3 regions of the Streptomyces sp. NPDC059850 genome follow, and region 3 is predicted to be linked to each of the others. Evidence: riboswitches for the same ligand, from Rfam matches in the RefSeq annotation. Region 3 holds a riboswitch; each other region holds the start of a gene.
What was found. A riboswitch is a leader RNA that binds a small molecule or an ion and turns the genes downstream of it on or off. The one in region 3 is predicted to bind thiamine pyrophosphate.

Region 1 (5,718 bases), on a different contig from region 3:
CGGCGGAGGCACTGCGGAACGCGGTGCGCGCGGTGGCCGCCATCGGCGGCTCGACCAACGCGGTCGTCCATCTGCTGGCGCTCGCCCGGCGGGTCGGGGCGGACTTCGCACTGGACGATATCGACCGCGCGGGCCGTGGCATCCCCCTGCTCGCCGACGTGCAGCCCGCGGGCTCGCACCTCATGGAGGACTTCCACCGCGCCGGTGGCCTGGACGCCGTCCTCGGCGAGATCAAGGACCACCTGGAACCGGCCCTCACCGTCTCCGGCCGCCCCCTCACCGAGCAGGTGTCCGGCCACTCCAGCGCCGATCTCACCGTCATCCGCACCGCACAGGACCCGATCGCCCACCATGCCGGGCTCGCCGTGCTGCGCGGCAACCTCTGTCCCGACGGAGCCGTCATCAAACCCGCCGCCGCGACACCGGAGCTGCTGCGCCACCGGGGCCGCGCCGTGGTGTTCGACGGCATCGAGGACTTCCGTACCCGGATAGACGACCCGGACCTGGAGGTCGACGCGTCCGATGTGCTGGTCCTGCGCGGCTGCGGGCCACGCGGCTACCCCGGCATGCCCGAGGTGGGGAACATGCCCCTGCCGCCCGCGCTGCTGCGGGCCGGAGTGCGGGACATGGTGCGGATCAGCGACGCCCGCATGAGCGGAACCGCGTTCGGCACCGTCGTCCTGCACATCGCGCCCGAGTCGGCGGCGGGCGGCCCGCTGGGCCTTGTGCGGTCCGGCGACTGGATCGAGCTGGACACCGAGCGGCGGGTGCTGCGGCTGGACGTACCGGACGAGGAACTCGCCGCCCGGCAACCGGTCACCGCCGCCGCGCCACCGGCCACCAGCGGCTGGGAGCAGATCTACCGCGACCACGTCGAACAGGCCGACCGTGGCGCCGGACTGGACTTCCTCAGCGGCACCCGCGGATCGTTCGTCGCCCGCGAATCGCACTGAGGTGATGCCCACAGCGGGGTCACAGGAACATCCCACGTTCCGGAAAGGTTCGCCCTCTAGCCTCTGTCCATGCCCACGACGCGTTCCATGGACGAGGCACTGGCGCAGACCGCCGTACGAGCCCTGATCTCCCAGGCGGAACTGACCCCCAAACCGGGCCTCGCGGACACCCGCGACCTCCAGGCCCGCGCCACCGGCGCCGATCTGCTCGCGCTGCGCTGGGCGGCCAAGGCGCTGGCGCCCGGGTTCACGGCCATGGCCGCCGCCGCCCGCCGCCCCGGCGAGCCGACGCGCGCGCTCCGTGAGGAGCTGGGCGCCATCGGCCGCTGCGCCGAGTGGACCATGGCGCGGGCCGATGGCGGCACGGCCGGTGGCCCCACCGGTTCGGCCACCGGTCGACTGCACCATGGGGCGCTGTGGGTCCTGGGGCTGCTGGTGGCGGCCGCCGCCCTGACCCCCGGCGCCACACCCCACGACGTGACCGCCACCGCCCGGCAGCTCGCGACCCACACCGACCGGGGCGCCCCGCGCAGGCCGTCGGCGGGCTCGCAGGTGTCCGCCACCTACGGGGCGGCGGGCGCGCGCGGCGAGGCGCGGGCCGCCTTCCCGCATGTGCGCCGCGCCCTGGACGTCCTGTCCCGGACCCGTGCGGCGGGCGCCACCGAGACCGAGGCCCGGCTCGACGCGCTGCTCACCGTGATGAGCACCCTCCAGGACACCGGGCCGCTGTACCAGGCGGGGCCGCCCGCCCTCCGCCGGGTGCAGGACGGGGCGCGCGGGGTGCTGGAGGCGGGCGGCACCGCGACGGCCCCGGGCGCCGCCGCCCTCGCCACCCTCGACGCCGAGCTGCGCGGGGCGGGCATCGCGCCCCGGGGAAGCGCAGCGGTGCTGGCGGGGGCGCTGTTCCTGGACGCGCTCCCGCCAGTGGCCCGCTAGCTGCCCGGTGGCGGCCCACACCCCCTGGGGCGGGGCCACGTGGCGAGAGGTTAGGGTGGGCCCGCTCCACCGGACACGGGGTGCCCCCACGCGGGGGCTGAGATCACACCCGTCGAACCTGAACCAGTTAGCACTGGCGGAGGGATGTCATCGATGCCATTGCCGCATGCTGCCACCGAACCGGCGCCCACCGGCGCCGAATCCGTCTTCGACGGGCGGATGCCCACCGCGCCCGGCGATCTGCGCGTCGAGGCGCGCGGTATCGCGCCGGTTCCGGAAAGCCACCGCTACGGCGGGCCGGGGCGCCTGTTCACCGTGTGGTTCGCCCCGAACCTGACCATGACCGGCGTGTTCACCGGCACCGTCGGCATCGGCCTCGGCCTGGACTTCGCCACCGCGCTGGCCGCCGTCGTCCTGGGCACCCTCATCGGCGCCGTACCCACCGCGTATCTGGGCACCTGGGGCAGTCTGACCGGAGCCGGGCAGCTGCCCCTGGCGCGGCTGGCGTTCGGCCGTGCCGTCAGCGTGCCCGGTGTCCTGCAGTGGCTGTCGTCGATCGCCTGGGACGCGCTGATCGGCCTGTTCGGCGGTGACGCGCTGGCCCGGCTGTGCGGGCTGCCGTTCTGGCTCGGCGTGCTGCTCATGATGGCCGCGCAGGGGGCCCTCGGAGTGCTGGGCTACGAGGCCGTCCACCGGATGCAGAAGCTGATGACCTTCGTCCTCGCCGCCGCGTTCACCGCCCTGGCCGTCAAGCTGCTCGCCGGTGTCCACCCCGCCACCAGCGGCTCGGCCCATGGCGCCGACCGCCTCGGCGCGTTCGTCCTGACCAGCACGATCGCCCTGAGCCTGGCGCTGTCGTGGGCGCCGTACGCCAGCGACTTCAGCCGCTATCTGCCCCGCGCCACCTCCCGGACGCGGATGTTCTGGTGCACGCTGCTCGGTGTCACCGTGTCCTTCGTGGCGGTCCAGGCGCTCGGGCTGTGGGGGGCCTCCGTCTTCACCGACCAGACCGCCCGTGGCGTGGACGAGGCGCTGGGCGGCGGGGCGCTCGGCGCGTTCGGGCTGCTGGCCGTGGCGCTGGCCGCGCTGTGCAGCAACGCCATGAACGACTACAGCGGCTCACTCGCCCTGCAGACCGCAGGCGTCCGCATCCCCCGCCCGCTGGCCGCCGCCCTCGCGGCCGTGCTCGGCTTTCCGCTGGTGCTGTGGATGCACGCCGCCGACACCACCGCCCGCTTCCAGAACGTGCTGTTGTTCGTCGGCTACTGGATCCCCGGATTCGTCGCGGTCGTGGCCGTCGACTGGTTCGTCCGTGCCCGCGCCCGTGGCGGCGCGCCCGTCGACCTGGCCGCCGAGAGCGCCCGCCCGCAGCCGTGGTGGCCCGCACTGCTGGCGTTCGGCACCGCGTTCGCCGCCGCGGTGCCGTTCATGGACACCAGCCTGTACACCGGCCCGGTGGCGGCCGCGCTGCACGGCGCCGACCTCGCGTACTACGCCGCCTTCCTCGCGGCGCTCCTCGTCTACACCCCGCTCAGGATGCGCCGCCGTACGGTTCGCTGAGGCGCGCTTCGTCGGCGAAAGCGGCCCATATCCGCACGTCACACGGCATCCGGCCACCGAGTCCCACGGTATGCGTGGCACCCTGGGCTTTTCGACCAACCGCACCACCGAGGAGAAGTGCCACGTGCCGCAGAACCAGCCAGCGGAGTCCATCGCCGCCCCGGCGGTGCTCGCCGAGGAACGCAGACTCCACAAGGACCTCGGCTTCTGGGGCCTGACCGCGATCGGGTTCTCCAACATCCTCGGCTCCGGCTGGCTGTTCGCGGCCCTGTACGCCGCCCAGACCGCCGGGCCCGCCGCGCTGCTCTCCTGGATCGCGGCGGGAGCGCTGTGCGCCCTGATCGCGCTGGTCATGGTGGAGCTGGGCGCCACCCGCCCGGAGGGTGGCGGCACCGTGCGGTGGCCGCTGTACGCGAGCGGGCGGCTGGTCGGCACGATGGTCGGCTGGTCCGTCGTGCTGTCCGTCGGCGGTACGGCCGCCGAGATCAGCGCGATCATGCAGTACGCCGCGCACTATCTGCCGGGGATCTACGACGGCGGCAGGCTCACCCTCCCGGGCCTCGGCGTGGCCGTCGTGCTGAGCGTCGTGCTCACCGCGCTCAACTGGTTCGCGGTGAGGATATTCGCCCGGCTCAACAACCTGGTGTCGGTGTTCAAGGTCGTCGTGCCCGTGGTCACCATCATCGCGCTGTTCCTGTCGGGCACCCACTCCGGGCGCCTCACGGAACACGGCGGCTTCGCCCCGTACGGCTACGCGGCCTGCCTCACCGCCCTCGCCGGTGGCGGCATCGTGTACTCCGTCAACGGGTTCCAGGCCCCGCTGGACTTCTCCGGTGAGGCCCGCAATCCGCGCCGTTCCGTACCGGCCGCGGTGCTCACCGGGATCGGCCTCGCGGTGCTGGTCTACCTCGGGCTCCAGTTGGCGTTCCTGTACACCGTGCCGGACTCGGCACTGGCCCACGGCTGGCAGGGCGTCAACTTCGAGTCGCCGTTCGGGCAGCTCGCCCTCATCCTCAATCTGCACTGGCTGGCCACGCTGCTCTACGCGGACGCCGTGATCTCTCCGGGCGGCTCCGCCTACGTCGGGGTGGCGGTCAACGCCCGGCACACCTACGCCCTGGCCAAGAACGGCCTGCTGCCCCGCTTCTTCATGCGCATCGACCCCGGCTCCGGCGTGGCACACCGGGCGCTGCTGTTCAACCTCGCGGTCATCGTCGTCTTCATGCTGCCGTTCGGTGGCTGGCAGGACATCGTGAGCGTGATGGGCGATATGTATCTGCTCATCTACGGGGCCTCTGCGGTGGCCGTCGCGGTGTTCCGGGCCCACGACCGGGAGCGGGGAGTGCCCCGGATGGACGGGCAGGTGCCGGGGGTGCGCTGGATCGCCCCGCTCAGCTTCGTGGTGGCCAGCGAGTTCGTGTTCTGGTCCGGCTGGCACGATCTGCGGCTCGCGCTGCCCCTCGTGCTGGTCGGGGTCCCGCTGTTCCTGCTCCAGCGGCGTGGCACCGAAGGACTCCCCGCCCTTGGCGAGCTGCGGCACGGCGCCTGGCTGGTCTTCCACCTGGCCGCGCTGACCCTGCTGTCATGGCTCGGCACCTTCGGCGGTTCCGGCCATCTTCCGGCGCCGTACGACACGATCGCGGTGGGCGCCCTCGCGTTCGGCGTGTTCGCGTGGGCGGTGCGCTCGGGCGCCGCCCACCTCAGGTCGGGGCCTGCCGAGGCGGCACCCTCGGCCCCGCCGGTCTGAGGTCCCGCTGCGCGCTGCCGGAAATCGCCTGGCGTGGTGGTGCTGCTTCGTCGGATGATCGCAGCACCACCGGCCGTGTACGACCCACCGCATACGGAGGATGAGACGCGATGAGTGCTCGGAGTGCGCGACCCCTGTCCGAGAGCACACCCGCCGCGCAGGGAGTGGACGCGCGCGGCGTCGGCGCGTTCGTGGACGCGCTGGAGGCGGCGCCCGGCATCGAGCCGCACAGCCTGATGATCGTGCGCCACGGCCATGTGGCCGCCTCCGGCTGGTGGGCGCCGTACAGTCCGGACCGGCCGCATCTGCTGTACTCGATCAGCAAGAGTTTCACCTCGACGGCGGCCGGATTCGCGGTGGCCGAGGGGCTGATGAGCCTCGACGACACGGTGCTCTCCCACTTCCCCGAGTTCGACGGCGACATCACCGACCCGCGCAGCCGTGCCATGCTCGTCCGGCATGTGGCGTCCATGGCCAGCGGGCATCTGGCCGAGACCCGGGAGCAGGCGTTCTCCCGTGACC
Region 2 (5,718 bases), on a different contig from region 3:
CAGGTCCCGCTTCGGCGGGTCCCGCGCACGACGTGGCCGAAGCGGCGCAGACTCGCCCCATGCCCACCGTGCCGCACGCAGGCGGCGACCCCGGCGACGCCGCCGGCCGTGACCGGGGGGCCGCCCGGCCGGGCGGCCCCTTGTTCCGCGATGAGCGTGAGCCTCGGCCCGGCCCCCGGCAGCAGCCCGCCGGGCAGCCGTCGACGCCCCCCGGCCCCGGCCCCGAGTCCGCCGGGAGCGCGCCCGGCAGCGGCGGCGGTCAGGGTACGAAGAAGAAGAGCGCGGGCCGCGATCTGCGCGCCGCGATAGGGGTGGGCGTCGGCCTCGGCGCGATCATCGTCGCCTCGCTCTTCATCTACAAGCCCGTGTTCATCGGCGTGATAGCGGTCGCCGTGGTCGTCGGGCTGTGGGAGCTGACCTCCCGGCTGGCCGAGCGGAAGGACATCCGGGTCCCCCTGGTGCCGCTCGCCGTCGGCGGTGTCGCCATGGTCGTCGCGGGCTATGTGCGCGGGGCGCAGGGCGCCTGGGTGGCGGTGTCGCTCACGGCGCTCGCCGTGCTCGTGTGGCGGATGACCGAGCCGCCCGACAACTACCTCAGGGACGTCACGGCGGGCGTGTTCGCCGCCTTCTACGTGCCGTTCCTCGCCACCTTCGTGGCGCTCATACTGGCCGCCGAGCACGACGGCCCGCAGCGGGTGCTGACCTTCCTGCTGCTGACGGTGGTGAGCGACACCGGCGCGTACGCGGTCGGCTGGCGCTTCGGCAAGCATCCGCTCGCGCCCCGCATCAGCCCCGGCAAGACCCGCGAGGGGCTGATGGGCGCGGTGGCGTTCGCGATGGTCGTGGGGGCGCTGTGCATGCAGTACCTCATCAGGGACGGCGTGTGGTGGCAGGGGCTGCTGCTCGGCCTCGCCGTCGCGGTCAGCGCGACCCTGGGGGACCTCGGCGAGTCCATGATCAAGCGGGACCTCGGCATCAAGGACATGGGCAAGCTGCTGCCCGGCCACGGCGGGATCATGGACCGGCTCGACTCACTGCTGCCCACCGCGCCCGTGGTGTGGCTGCTGTTCGTGATCTTCGTGGGCGGCGGCTGAGCCGTCCGTACCGAACAGGGCTGTTCAGGGCCCCGCGCCGCCCGTGGCGCGGGGCCTTCCGCGTGTCTGCGACACTGGTACGGCCATGCCTAAGCCCGGAGAACTCACTTTCGCCGTGCCGCGTGGGGCCAAGAAGCCCCCGCGGCATCTCGCCGACCTCACCCCCGCCGAGCGCCGCGAGGCCGTCGCCGCCCTCGGGGAGAAGCCCTTCCGGGCCGGGCAGGTGTCGCGTCATTACTTCGCCCGCTACACCGACGACCCCGCCCAGTGGACCGACATCCCGGCCGCCGCGCGCGAGAAGCTGGCGACGGAGCTGCTGCCGGACCTGATGAGCGTGGTGCGGCACATCAGCTGTGACGACGACACCACCCGCAAGACCCTGTGGCGGCTCTTCGACGGCACGCTCGTCGAGTCCGTGCTGATGCGCTACCCGGACCGGGTCACCATGTGCATCAGCTCCCAGGCGGGCTGCGGCATGAACTGCCCGTTCTGCGCCACCGGCCAGGCGGGTCTGGACCGCAACCTGTCGACCGCCGAGATCGTGCACCAGATCGTCGACGGGATGCGGGCGCTGCGCGACGGCGAGATCCCCGGGGGCCCGGCCCGGCTGTCCAACATCGTCTTCATGGGCATGGGCGAGCCGCTGGCCAACTACAACCGGGTCATCGGCGCCATCCGCAGGCTCACCGACCCCGAGCCGGACGGCCTCGGGCTGTCCCAGCGCGGCATCACCGTCTCGACCGTGGGGCTGGTCCCGGCGATGCTGCGGTTCGCCGACGAGGGCTTCAAGTGCCGCCTCGCGGTGTCCCTCCACGCGCCCGACGACGAGCTGCGCGACACCCTCGTCCCGGTCAACACCCGCTGGAAGGTGCGCGAGGTCCTGGACGCGGCGTGGGAGTACGCGGAGAAGTCCGGCCGCCGGATCTCCATCGAGTACGCCCTGATCAGGGACATCAACGACCAGGCATGGCGCGGCGATCTGCTCGGCCGGCTGCTCAAGGGCCACCGGGTGCACGTCAACCTCATCCCGCTCAACCCGACGCCCGGCTCCAAGTGGACGGCGTCCCGGCCGGAGGACGAGAAGGCGTTCGTGGCGGCCCTGGAGCGGCACGGGGTGCCGGTGACCGTCCGGGACACCCGGGGGCAGGAGATCGACGGGGCGTGCGGTCAGCTGGCGGCCACGGAGCGCTGACCACCGGCTGATACGGTGCCTTCGCACATCCGTCGTACAACCATCCCGTAGTGACGGACAACTGAACATTCCGACAGGGGAGCGCGACAGCGCTGAGAGTGCGGTATGGCCGCAGACCCTCCAACCTGATCCGGGTCATACCGGCGTAGGGAGTCAGCCTCACCATGAACAGCCATCTTCGGCGTGCGCTCACCGCCGCCCTCGTCGGCTCCCTCGGCACCGGCGTCCTCAGCGGCTGCGGCGGAGGTGCGGCGGAGGGCAAGGACTCCAAGACCGTCACCCTGGTCTCGCACGATTCGTTCGCGGCGTCCAAGGCGGTCCTCAAGGAGTTCACCCGCACCACCGGCTACAAGGTGCGGGTGCAGGCCGGGGGCGACGCGGGAGCGGCCGTCAACCAGGCGATCCTGTCCAAGGGCCATCCGCAGGGCGATGTGTTCTTCGGCGTCGACAACACCCTCCTCTCCCGCGCGCTGGACAATGAATTGTTCACCCCGTACGAGGCGAAGGGCCTGGACCAGGTCCCGGCCGCGTACCAGCTCGACCAGGCGAAGCACCGCGTCACCCCGGTCGACTACGGCGACATCTGCGTCAACTACGACCGCGCGTACTTCGCCGAGAAGAAGCTGGCGCCGCCGAAGACGTTCGCCGATCTGACCAAGCCCGCGTACAAGAACCTCCTGGTCACCGAGAACGCCGCCACCTCGTCCCCCGGCCTCGCCTTCCTGCTCGGCACCGCCGCCCGCTACGGCGACGACGGCTGGCGGGACTACTGGAAGAAGCTGCGGGCCAACGGCGTCGAGGTGGTCGACGGCTGGGAGCAGGCGTACTACGACCGCTTCTCCGGCTCTGCGGGCGGCGCCAAGGGCGACAAGCCGCTCGTCGTCTCGTACGCCTCCAGCCCGCCCGCCGAGGTGGCCGACGCGAAGTCGAAGCCCGCGAAGGCCCCGACCGGGGTGGCGGAGGGCACCTGCTTCCGGCAGACGGAGTTCGCCGGGCTGCTTGAGGGCGCGGGCAACACCAAGGGGGGCAAGGCGCTGCTGGACTTCCTGCTGACCAAGCGCTTCCAGGAGGACGTACCGCTGAACATGTACGTCAATCCGGTGCGCGAGGACGCGAAGCTGCCGGAGATCTTCACCCGTTACGGGGCCAAGGTCGCCGATCCGGCCACGCTGCCCCCGCGCAAGATCGCCAAGAACCGTGAGCCCTGGGTCAAGGCATGGTCCTCGCTCGTTCTGTAGCGCCTCGCGAGAAGGGTGCGGGGAGGAGCGTCCGCGATGCCGCCGTGCGGTTCGCCCTTATGGCCATCCCGCTCGCCTTCTTCGGCGTCTTCTTCGCGTATCCGGTGGCCGCGATCGTCACCCGCGGGCTGCGCGCCGACGGCCGCTGGCGGCTCGGGCGGATACCCGAGGTGCTGGGCGATCCGTCCGTCCTGCACACCCTGTGGTTCACCGGCTGGCAGGCGGCCGCGTCGACGGGGCTGACGCTGGCGGTCGCGCTGCCCGGCGCGTATGTCTTCGCCCGCTTCGACTTCCCCGGCAAGGGGCTGCTGCGCGCCGTGGTGACCGTGCCGTTCGTGCTGCCGACCGTGGTCGCCGGATCGGCGTTCCTGGGGCTGCTCGGCCGGGGCGGGCTGCTGGACGAGCTGTGGGGGATACGGCTGGACACCAGCGTCTGGGCGATCCTGCTCGCCCACGTCTTCTTCAACTACGCGGTGGTCGTCCGCACCGTCGGCGGGCTGTGGGCGCAGCTCGATCCGCGCCAGGAGGAGGCCGCCCGGGTGCTCGGCGCGAGCCGCCTCGCCGCCTGGCGCCGGGTCACCCTGCCCGCTCTGGGGCCCGCCGTGGCCGCCGCCGCGCTGATGGTCTTCCTGTTCACGTTCACCTCCTTCGGGGTGATCCAGATCCTCGGCGGCCCGCGCTACGCCACCCTGGAGGTGGCCATCTACCGGCAGACCGCGCAGCTGCTCGACCTGCCGACGGCCGCGGTGCTCACCCTCGTCCAGTTCGCGGCGGTCGCGGCCGTGCTCGCCCTGCACGCCTGGACCGTACGGCGCCGGGAGGGCGCCCTGCGGCTCGTCGACGCGGCCCGGACCGCGCGCCGCCCCCAGGGCGCGGCGCAGTGGGGGCTGCTCGCGGGGGTGCTGGCCGTCGTCGCGCTGCTGATCGTGCTGCCGCTGGCGGTGCTGGTGGAGCGCTCGCTGCACGGGCCGGACGGCTACGGGTTCACGTACTACCGGGCGCTCCAGTCCGCCGCCGACAGCGGCGGCACCTTCTTCGTGGCGCCCGTGGACGCCATCGGGAACTCCCTCCAGTACGCGGCGGTCGCCACCCTCTTCGCGCTCGTCGTCGGCGGCCTCGCCGCCGCGGCGCTCACCCGCGGGGCCGGGCGGTTCGTCCGAGGCTTCGACGCGCTGCTGATGCTGCCGCTGGGCACCTCCGCCGTCACCGTCGGCTTCGGCTTCCTCATCGCCCTCGACGAACCCCCGCTGGACCTGCGCGCCTCCTGGGTCATCGTCCCGCTCGCCCAGGCCCTGGTGGGCGTGCCCTTCGTGGTGCGCACGATGCTGCCCGTCCTGCGCGCCGTGGACCACCGGCTGCGGGAGGCGGCCGCCGTGCTCGGCGCCTCCCCGCTGCGCGCCTGGCGCGAGGTGGACCTGCCGCTGGTGGGGCGGGCGCTGGCGGTCGCGGCGGGATTCGCGTTCGCCGTATCGCTCGGCGAGTTCGGGGCCACGGTGTTCATCGCCCGCCCGGACCTGCCTACGCTCCCGGTGGCCGTGGCGCGCTTCCTGGGCCGCGCCGGGCAGCTCAACTACGGGCAGGCGATGGCCCTGAGCACGATCCTGATGCTGGTGTGCGCGTGCTCCCTGCTGGCCCTGGAACGCGTCCGCACCGACCGCTCGGGGGAGTTCTGACATGAGGGGTTCTGACATGGCGGGTTCTGACATGGGGGGAGCCCGATGACGCTGCTGCGACTGGACGAGGTGACGGTCAGGTACGGCCGCCATGACGCGCTCGACGCCGTCGACCTGGCCGTCGCCGAGCACGAGACGGTCTGTGTGCTGGGCCCCAGCGGCAGCGGCAAGTCCACCCTGCTGCGCGTGGTCGCCGGGCTCCAGCGCGCCGCCTCCGGCCGGGTGTGGCTCGCGGACCGCGACCAGAGCGGTGTGCCCACCCACCGGCGCGGCGTGGGGCTGATGTTCCAGGACCACCAGCTCTTCCCGCAGCGCGACGTGGGCGGCAACGTCGCCTTCGGGCTGCGGATGCGGGGCACCGGGCGCGCGGAGGCGGATCGCCGGGTCGCCGAACTGCTGGAGCTGGTCGGACTGCCCGGCGCGCAGCGGCGGCCCATCGACTCGCTGTCCGGCGGTGAGCAGCAGCGCGTCGCGCTCGCCCGCGCGCTGGCGCCTCGGCCCCGGCTGCTGATGCTGGACGA
Region 3 (5,718 bases):
GGCGGATGGCGTTCCACAGCGTGTGCTGCCCCTTGTCCGTTTTGGGGGCGAAGAACTCGAAGGAATACGATTGCTCACCCGACGCGAGCAGGTCACGCACGGTAAGGGCTCGATCAGTCCTGGTGGAAGCGGTGCCTAGGGCCATACGCGAAGGTTAGCCAGCCGGGTGGTCGGAGCCCACCCGGCAACGTGGTTATGGGGGTTTTGCCGGGCTCCTGTCCGCAATGCGGACGGAAATATCGAGCCGGGCTCAACTCCGACACCTGCTAGACATCTGTCGCTCGCACACGCTTCGCCAGCGCTTCCGTGGCCGCCGCCGGATCCGAGGCCTCGGTGATGGCCCGCACCACGACGACCCGGCGCGCTCCCGCCTCCAGGACCTGGTCCAGGTTCGACGCGTCGATGCCGCCGATCGCGAACCAGGGCCGGGCCGGGCACCGGGCGGCGGCGTGCCGGACCAGGGAGAGGCCGGGGGCGTGGCGGCCCGGCTTGGTGGGGGTGGGCCAGCAGGGGCCGGTGCAGAAGTAGTCCACGCCGGGCTCGGCGAGGGCCGCGTCGACCTCGGCCTCGGCGTGGGTGGAGCGCCCGATCAGCGGGCCGTCGCCGAGGATGGCGCGCGCCGCGGGGACCGGCAGGTCACCCTGGCCCAGGTGGAGCACGTCGGCGCCGGTGGCGTGGGCGACGTCGGCGCGGTCGTTGACGGCGAGCAGCTTGCCGTGGCGGCGGCAGGCGTCGGCGAAGACGGCGAGGTGGTCCAGCTCCTCGGCGGCCTCCATGCCCTTGTCCCGCAGCTGGACGATGTCCACCCCGGCGGCCAGCACGGCGTCCAGGAACTCCGGCAGGTCGCCCTGGCGCTTGCGCGCGTCGGTGCACAGGTAGAGGCGGGCGTCGGCCAGCTGCTCGCGTGCGGTCATGGGTGGCTTTCCCCCCGGGTCGTGCGGCGCACGGGCCGGGACGGGCGACCGCCGTCGGATGACAGCGGTCGGCCCGGCCCGTACGCCTGGTGGTGGTTCGGAAACGGCGGACGGAAAACGGCGGACAGGAAACGGCGGACGGCGTCAGACGGCGAGCGCCTGCGCGCGCCGCTTCACTTCCGTCCCGCGATTCTCGCGCAGCGCCTGGGCCGGGGTGCCCGGCAGGCTCGGGTCAGGGGTGAAGAGCCACTCCAGCATCTCCTCGTCGCTGAAGCCGTCGTCCTTGAGCAGTGTCAAGGTGCCCACGAGGCCCTTGACGACCTTTCCGTCACCGACGAAGTCCTCGGGCACCTGGAGCACCCGGTTCTCGCCACGGCGCACCGCGATCAGCTGGCCCTCCTTGACCAGCTGCCTCACGCGCGTCACCTCGACGCCGATCCGGTCGGCGACGTCGGGGAGAGTGAGCCAGGCGGGGACGAGAGCATCGATCTTTGCGTCAATCTCGGTCACAGGACAAGCCTGCCATCTGGGACTGACAGTGGGTAGCCGGGCGTCCGCCGAGCGGACCTCCGGGGCCCCTCCGGGGCCGTCACAGAACGGCCGACTTCAGCGGAACGGAGGGATCCGTGGCCCGGGTGCGGTCCAGCCGGGCACCGCGTTCGATCAGCTTGCGGCCCTGGGCCAGATCGCGCGGACGGCCGACCGCCAGCAGGGCGACCAGGGCCCCGTCCCGCAGCCAGCACACCGACCAGGCGGCGCCGTCCGGGTCGCCCCGCCAGACCAGTTCGTCGGCGTCCGAGTGGTGTCCTGCGTACTGCACGAACCGCCCGAACTGCTCGGACCAGAAGTAGGGCACCGGGTCGTAGACCTGGCCGGGGAAGTGCGCGGTGCGGCTGCCGACCACATTGGCGGCGACCGTCCGCGGCCCCTGGAGCGCGTTGTCCCAGTGGTGCACGAGCAGCCGGGTCCCGTAGCGGGCGGAGGGGAAGGACGCGCAGTCGCCGACCGCGTACACATCGGGCGCCGACGTACGCAGCCCCTCGTCGGCGGCGACGGACCGGTCCTCGGCGAGTTCGATGCCCGAACCGGCCAGCCAGCCGGTCGCGGGCCGGGCGCCGATGCCGATGACCACCGCACCGGCCCGCAGCCTGGTGCCGTCGCCGAGCTGGAGCCCGTTCCGGTCGATGCCGGTCACCCGGGCGCCGGTGACCAGGGTGGCGCCGTAGTCCGCGTACCAGCCGGTCATATGGGCCGCGACCTCCGCCGGGAGGGCGCCCACCAGCGGCCGGTCCGCGGCCTCGACGACCGTCACCGCGCAGCCCGCCTCGCGGGCCGCGGTCGCGAACTCCGCGCCGATCCAGCCCGCCCCGACCACCACGATCTCGTCCTGCCGGGCGAGCACCGGGCGCAGCCGTTCGGCGTCGTCCAGGGTCCGCAGGAGGTGGACACCGGGCACGCCCTCGCTGCCGGGCAGGGCGATCGGCTCGGCGCCGGTGGCGATCACCAGGACGTCGTACGGGATCGGGCCCGACCCGGTCGCGACCGTCCGCCCCGCCGCGTCCAGCCCGGTCACGGCGACGCCGAGCCGCAGCCCGATGCCGAGCGCGGCGAAGTCCACGTCGAACGCGGACCCCTCGGCCTTGCCGAGCAGTACGGCCTTGGACAGCGGCGGCCGGTCGTACGGCTGGTGGGGCTCGGCGCCCAGCAGCAGGATCTCCCCGCTCCAGCCCTGCTCACGCAGCGCGACGGCGGTCTGCACCCCCGCCATGCCCGCGCCGACGATCACCACCCGCTGTCCGCCGCCACCCGCCGAGGACGCCATCGTCTTCGTCGTCTCATCGCTCACACGATCACTGTATTGCGGCAGGTGGGGCGGACCGGAGAGCGCACGACGAGATCTCGGGCACAGCCCGACGGGCCGGACGTCCTGTCGTATCGCGGACACGGGGCCTCATGCCCGGCGCCGCCCGGGACGCTCCCTTCCGGCCGATTCGGGGCGCGTACTAGGGTGGCGGGACAGAGCACTCGCGGGAGCCCGGGCGCACCGGGCTGAGAGGGAGGCTGGCGCGGCCTCCGACCGTACGAACCTGATCCGGGTCATGCCGGCGAAGGGAGGGGGCGACCAGCCCATGCACACCCCACATCACACAGCCCGAGCACCCCAGGGCAGCGCTACCCCGTACGACGTCCTCGTCATCGGCGGCGGCATCATCGGCCTGGTCACGGCCTGGCGGGCGACCCAGCGGGGCCTGCGCACCGCCGTCGCCGACCCGGCGCCCGGCGGCGGGGCCGCCCGGGTCGCGGCCGGGATGCTGGCGGCCGTCACCGAACTGCACTACGGCGAGCAGACCCTGCTCGGACTGAATCTGGCCTCGGCGCGCCGCTATCCGTCCTTCGTGGCGGAGCTGGAGGAGGCGAGCGGCCATGACCTGGCCTTCCGCACCTGCGGCACGCTCTCGGTCGCGCTCGACGCGGACGACCGCGCCCATCTGCGGGAGCTGCACGCCTTCCAGCAGCGGCTCGGTCTGGACGCACAGTGGCTCACGGGGCGCGAATGCCGACGCCTGGAGCCGATGCTCGCGCCGGGCGTGCGCGGGGGCCTGCGCGTCGACGGCGACCACCAGGTCGACCCGCGGCGGCTGGCGGCCGCGCTGCTGACGGCGTGCGAGCGCGCCGGAGTGGACCTCCACCGGGCCGCCGTGGAACGGCTGCTAGTGGAGGGCGACCGGGCCACCGGGGCCGAGCTGGCGGATGGCGCGCGCCTGACCGCCGGGCAGACCGTGCTGGCCGCGGGCAGCCTCAGCGGGCGGCTCCCGGGCGTCCCCGAGGCGGTCCTGCCGCCCGTACGCCCCGTCAAGGGCCAGGTCCTGCGGCTGTCGGTACCCGGCCCGTACGCGCCCTTCCTGTCCCGGACCGTACGGGCCGTCGTACGCGGCGGGCACGTCTACCTCGTCCCGCGCGAGAACGGCGACCTGGTCGTCGGCGCGACCAGCGAGGAGCTGGGCTGGGACACCACGGTCACCGCGGGAGGGGTGTACGAGCTGCTGCGCGACGCGCACGAGCTGGTGCCCGGCATCACCGAACTGCCGCTCGTCGAGACCCTCGCCGGGCTCCGCCCCGGCTCCCCCGACAACGCCCCGCTGCTCGGCCCGACCGAACTGCCGGGCCTCCAGCTGGCCACCGGCCACTACCGCAACGGCGTCCTGCTGACCCCGATCACCGGCGATGCCATGGCCGAGGCGCTGACGGGCGGCGAACTCCCGCCCGAGGCGCGGCCGTTCTCGCCGAAGCGCTTCGCGGCCACCCCAGCCGCCGCGACTCCCCCAGCAGCTATACAGGAGCACACCGCATGACCGTCACCCTGAGCGTCACCGTGAACGGCGAGCCCCGCGAGCTGCCCGGCGGGACCACCCTCGACGGGGTCGTCGCGACCCTCACCCAGGCGCCCTCGGGCGTCGCCGCGGCCGTCAACGAGACGGTCGTCCCGCGCGGCCAGTGGCCCGCGACCCCGCTCGGCGACGGTGATCGCGTCGAGGTCCTCACCGCGGTCCAAGGAGGCTGACCCCCCATGACGCACCCTGCCACGCTGGATCAGGTCCTCACCGACGCCGATCCGCTCACCATCGCCGGTACGTCCTTCGGCTCCCGCCTGATCATGGGGACGGGCGGCGCGCCCAGCCTGGACATCATGGAGCGCTCGCTGATCGCCTCCGGCACCGAGCTGACCACGGTCGCGATGCGCCGCCTCGACCCCGCCGTGCAGGGCTCGGTGCTGTCCGTACTGAACCGGCACGGCATCCGCCCGCTGCCCAACACGGCTGGCTGCTTCACCGCCGGGGAGGCCGTGCTGACCGCCCGGCTCGCCCGCGAGGCACTGGGCACCGACTGGGTGAAGCTGGAGGTCATCGCCGACGAGCGCACCCTGCTCCCCGACCCGATCGAGACGCTGGACGCCGCCGAGACCCTGGTGGACGACGGCTTCACCGTCCTGCCGTACACCAATGACGACCCGGTGCTGGCCCGGAAGCTGGAGGACGTCGGCTGCGCCGCGATCATGCCGCTGGGCTCGCCGATCGGCTCCGGCCTCGGCATCCGCAACCCGCACAACTTCCAGCTGATCACCGAGCGGGCCCAGGTCCCGGTGATCCTCGACGCGGGCGCGGGCACGGCGTCCGACGCGGCGCTCGCCATGGAGCTGGGGTGCGCGGCGGTCATGCTGGCCTCCGCCGTGACGCGCGCCCAGGAGCCGGTGCTGATGGCCTCGGCGATGCGGCACGCGGTGGCCGCCGGGCGGCTCGCGCACCGGGCGGGCCGTATCCCCCGCCGCCACTTCGCCGAGGCGTCGTCCCCGGGCGAGGGGCTGGCCGCGCTGGACCCGGAGCGGCCCGCGTTCGCGTAACGCCGCCTTCCGGGGAGGCCTACCGTGGAATGCGGAGGTGGTCGCCGTGAGGGAACCGACAGCCGTGCCCGAACCGACAACCGTGCCAAAACCAACAGCCGTGCCCGTGGCCGACCGGATCGAACGTGAGACATACGTCTCCGCTCCCATCGACCGCGTCTGGCGGGTGCTGACCACGCCGGAGCACATCCGTACCTGGTACGCCCCCGGCGGCTGCGAGATCGAGCCGCGCCCCGGCGGCACCGTCCGCTTCCGCTGGGACGAGCACGGGGAGTTCCACGGCCGGGTCGAGCGGGCGGTGCCCGACGCCCTGTTCCGCTTCCGGCTGGCCCACGCGCCCGACCGCGCGCCGGACGGCCCCGGGCAGGCCACCGTGGTCGAGTTCACGCTCTCCCCGGAGGGCGC

Region 1: linked by a shared signal. The riboswitch ahead of ACFV9T_RS23525 (purine-cytosine permease family protein) and the one ahead of thiO (glycine oxidase ThiO) in region 3 are both predicted to bind thiamine pyrophosphate.
Region 2: linked by a shared signal. The riboswitch ahead of ACFV9T_RS13325 (thiamine ABC transporter substrate binding subunit) and the one ahead of thiO (glycine oxidase ThiO) in region 3 are both predicted to bind thiamine pyrophosphate.

What each region holds. Positions count from the first base shown of each region.
Region 1 is NZ_JBHWJI010000028.1:85,964-91,681, forward strand. It holds gene ACFV9T_RS23515 (IlvD/Edd family dehydratase) at 1-953, shown strand, start outside; gene ACFV9T_RS23520 (triphosphoribosyl-dephospho-CoA synthase) at 1,023-1,889, shown strand; TPP riboswitch at 1,956-2,051, shown strand; gene ACFV9T_RS23525 (purine-cytosine permease family protein) at 2,043-3,449, shown strand; gene ACFV9T_RS23530 (APC family permease) at 3,520-5,196, shown strand; gene ACFV9T_RS23535 (serine hydrolase domain-containing protein) at 5,307-5,718, shown strand, end outside.
Region 2 is NZ_JBHWJI010000013.1:81,866-87,583, forward strand. It holds gene ACFV9T_RS13315 (phosphatidate cytidylyltransferase) at 1-1,094, shown strand, start outside; gene rlmN (23S rRNA (adenine(2503)-C(2))-methyltransferase RlmN) at 1,180-2,286, shown strand; TPP riboswitch at 2,352-2,455, shown strand; gene ACFV9T_RS13325 (thiamine ABC transporter substrate binding subunit) at 2,451-3,524, shown strand; gene ACFV9T_RS13330 (ABC transporter permease) at 3,584-5,197, shown strand; gene ACFV9T_RS13335 (ABC transporter ATP-binding protein) at 5,243-5,718, shown strand, end outside.
Region 3 is NZ_JBHWJI010000083.1:9,663-15,380, forward strand. It holds gene metF (methylenetetrahydrofolate reductase [NAD(P)H]) at 1-145, opposite strand, end outside; gene thiE (thiamine phosphate synthase) at 267-914, opposite strand; gene ACFV9T_RS39510 (Rv2175c family DNA-binding protein) at 1,059-1,424, opposite strand; gene ACFV9T_RS39515 (NAD(P)/FAD-dependent oxidoreductase) at 1,504-2,736, opposite strand; TPP riboswitch at 2,932-3,045, shown strand; gene thiO (glycine oxidase ThiO) at 3,044-4,267, shown strand; gene thiS (sulfur carrier protein ThiS) at 4,264-4,476, shown strand; gene ACFV9T_RS39530 (thiazole synthase) at 4,483-5,313, shown strand; gene ACFV9T_RS39535 (SRPBCC domain-containing protein) at 5,420-5,718, shown strand, end outside.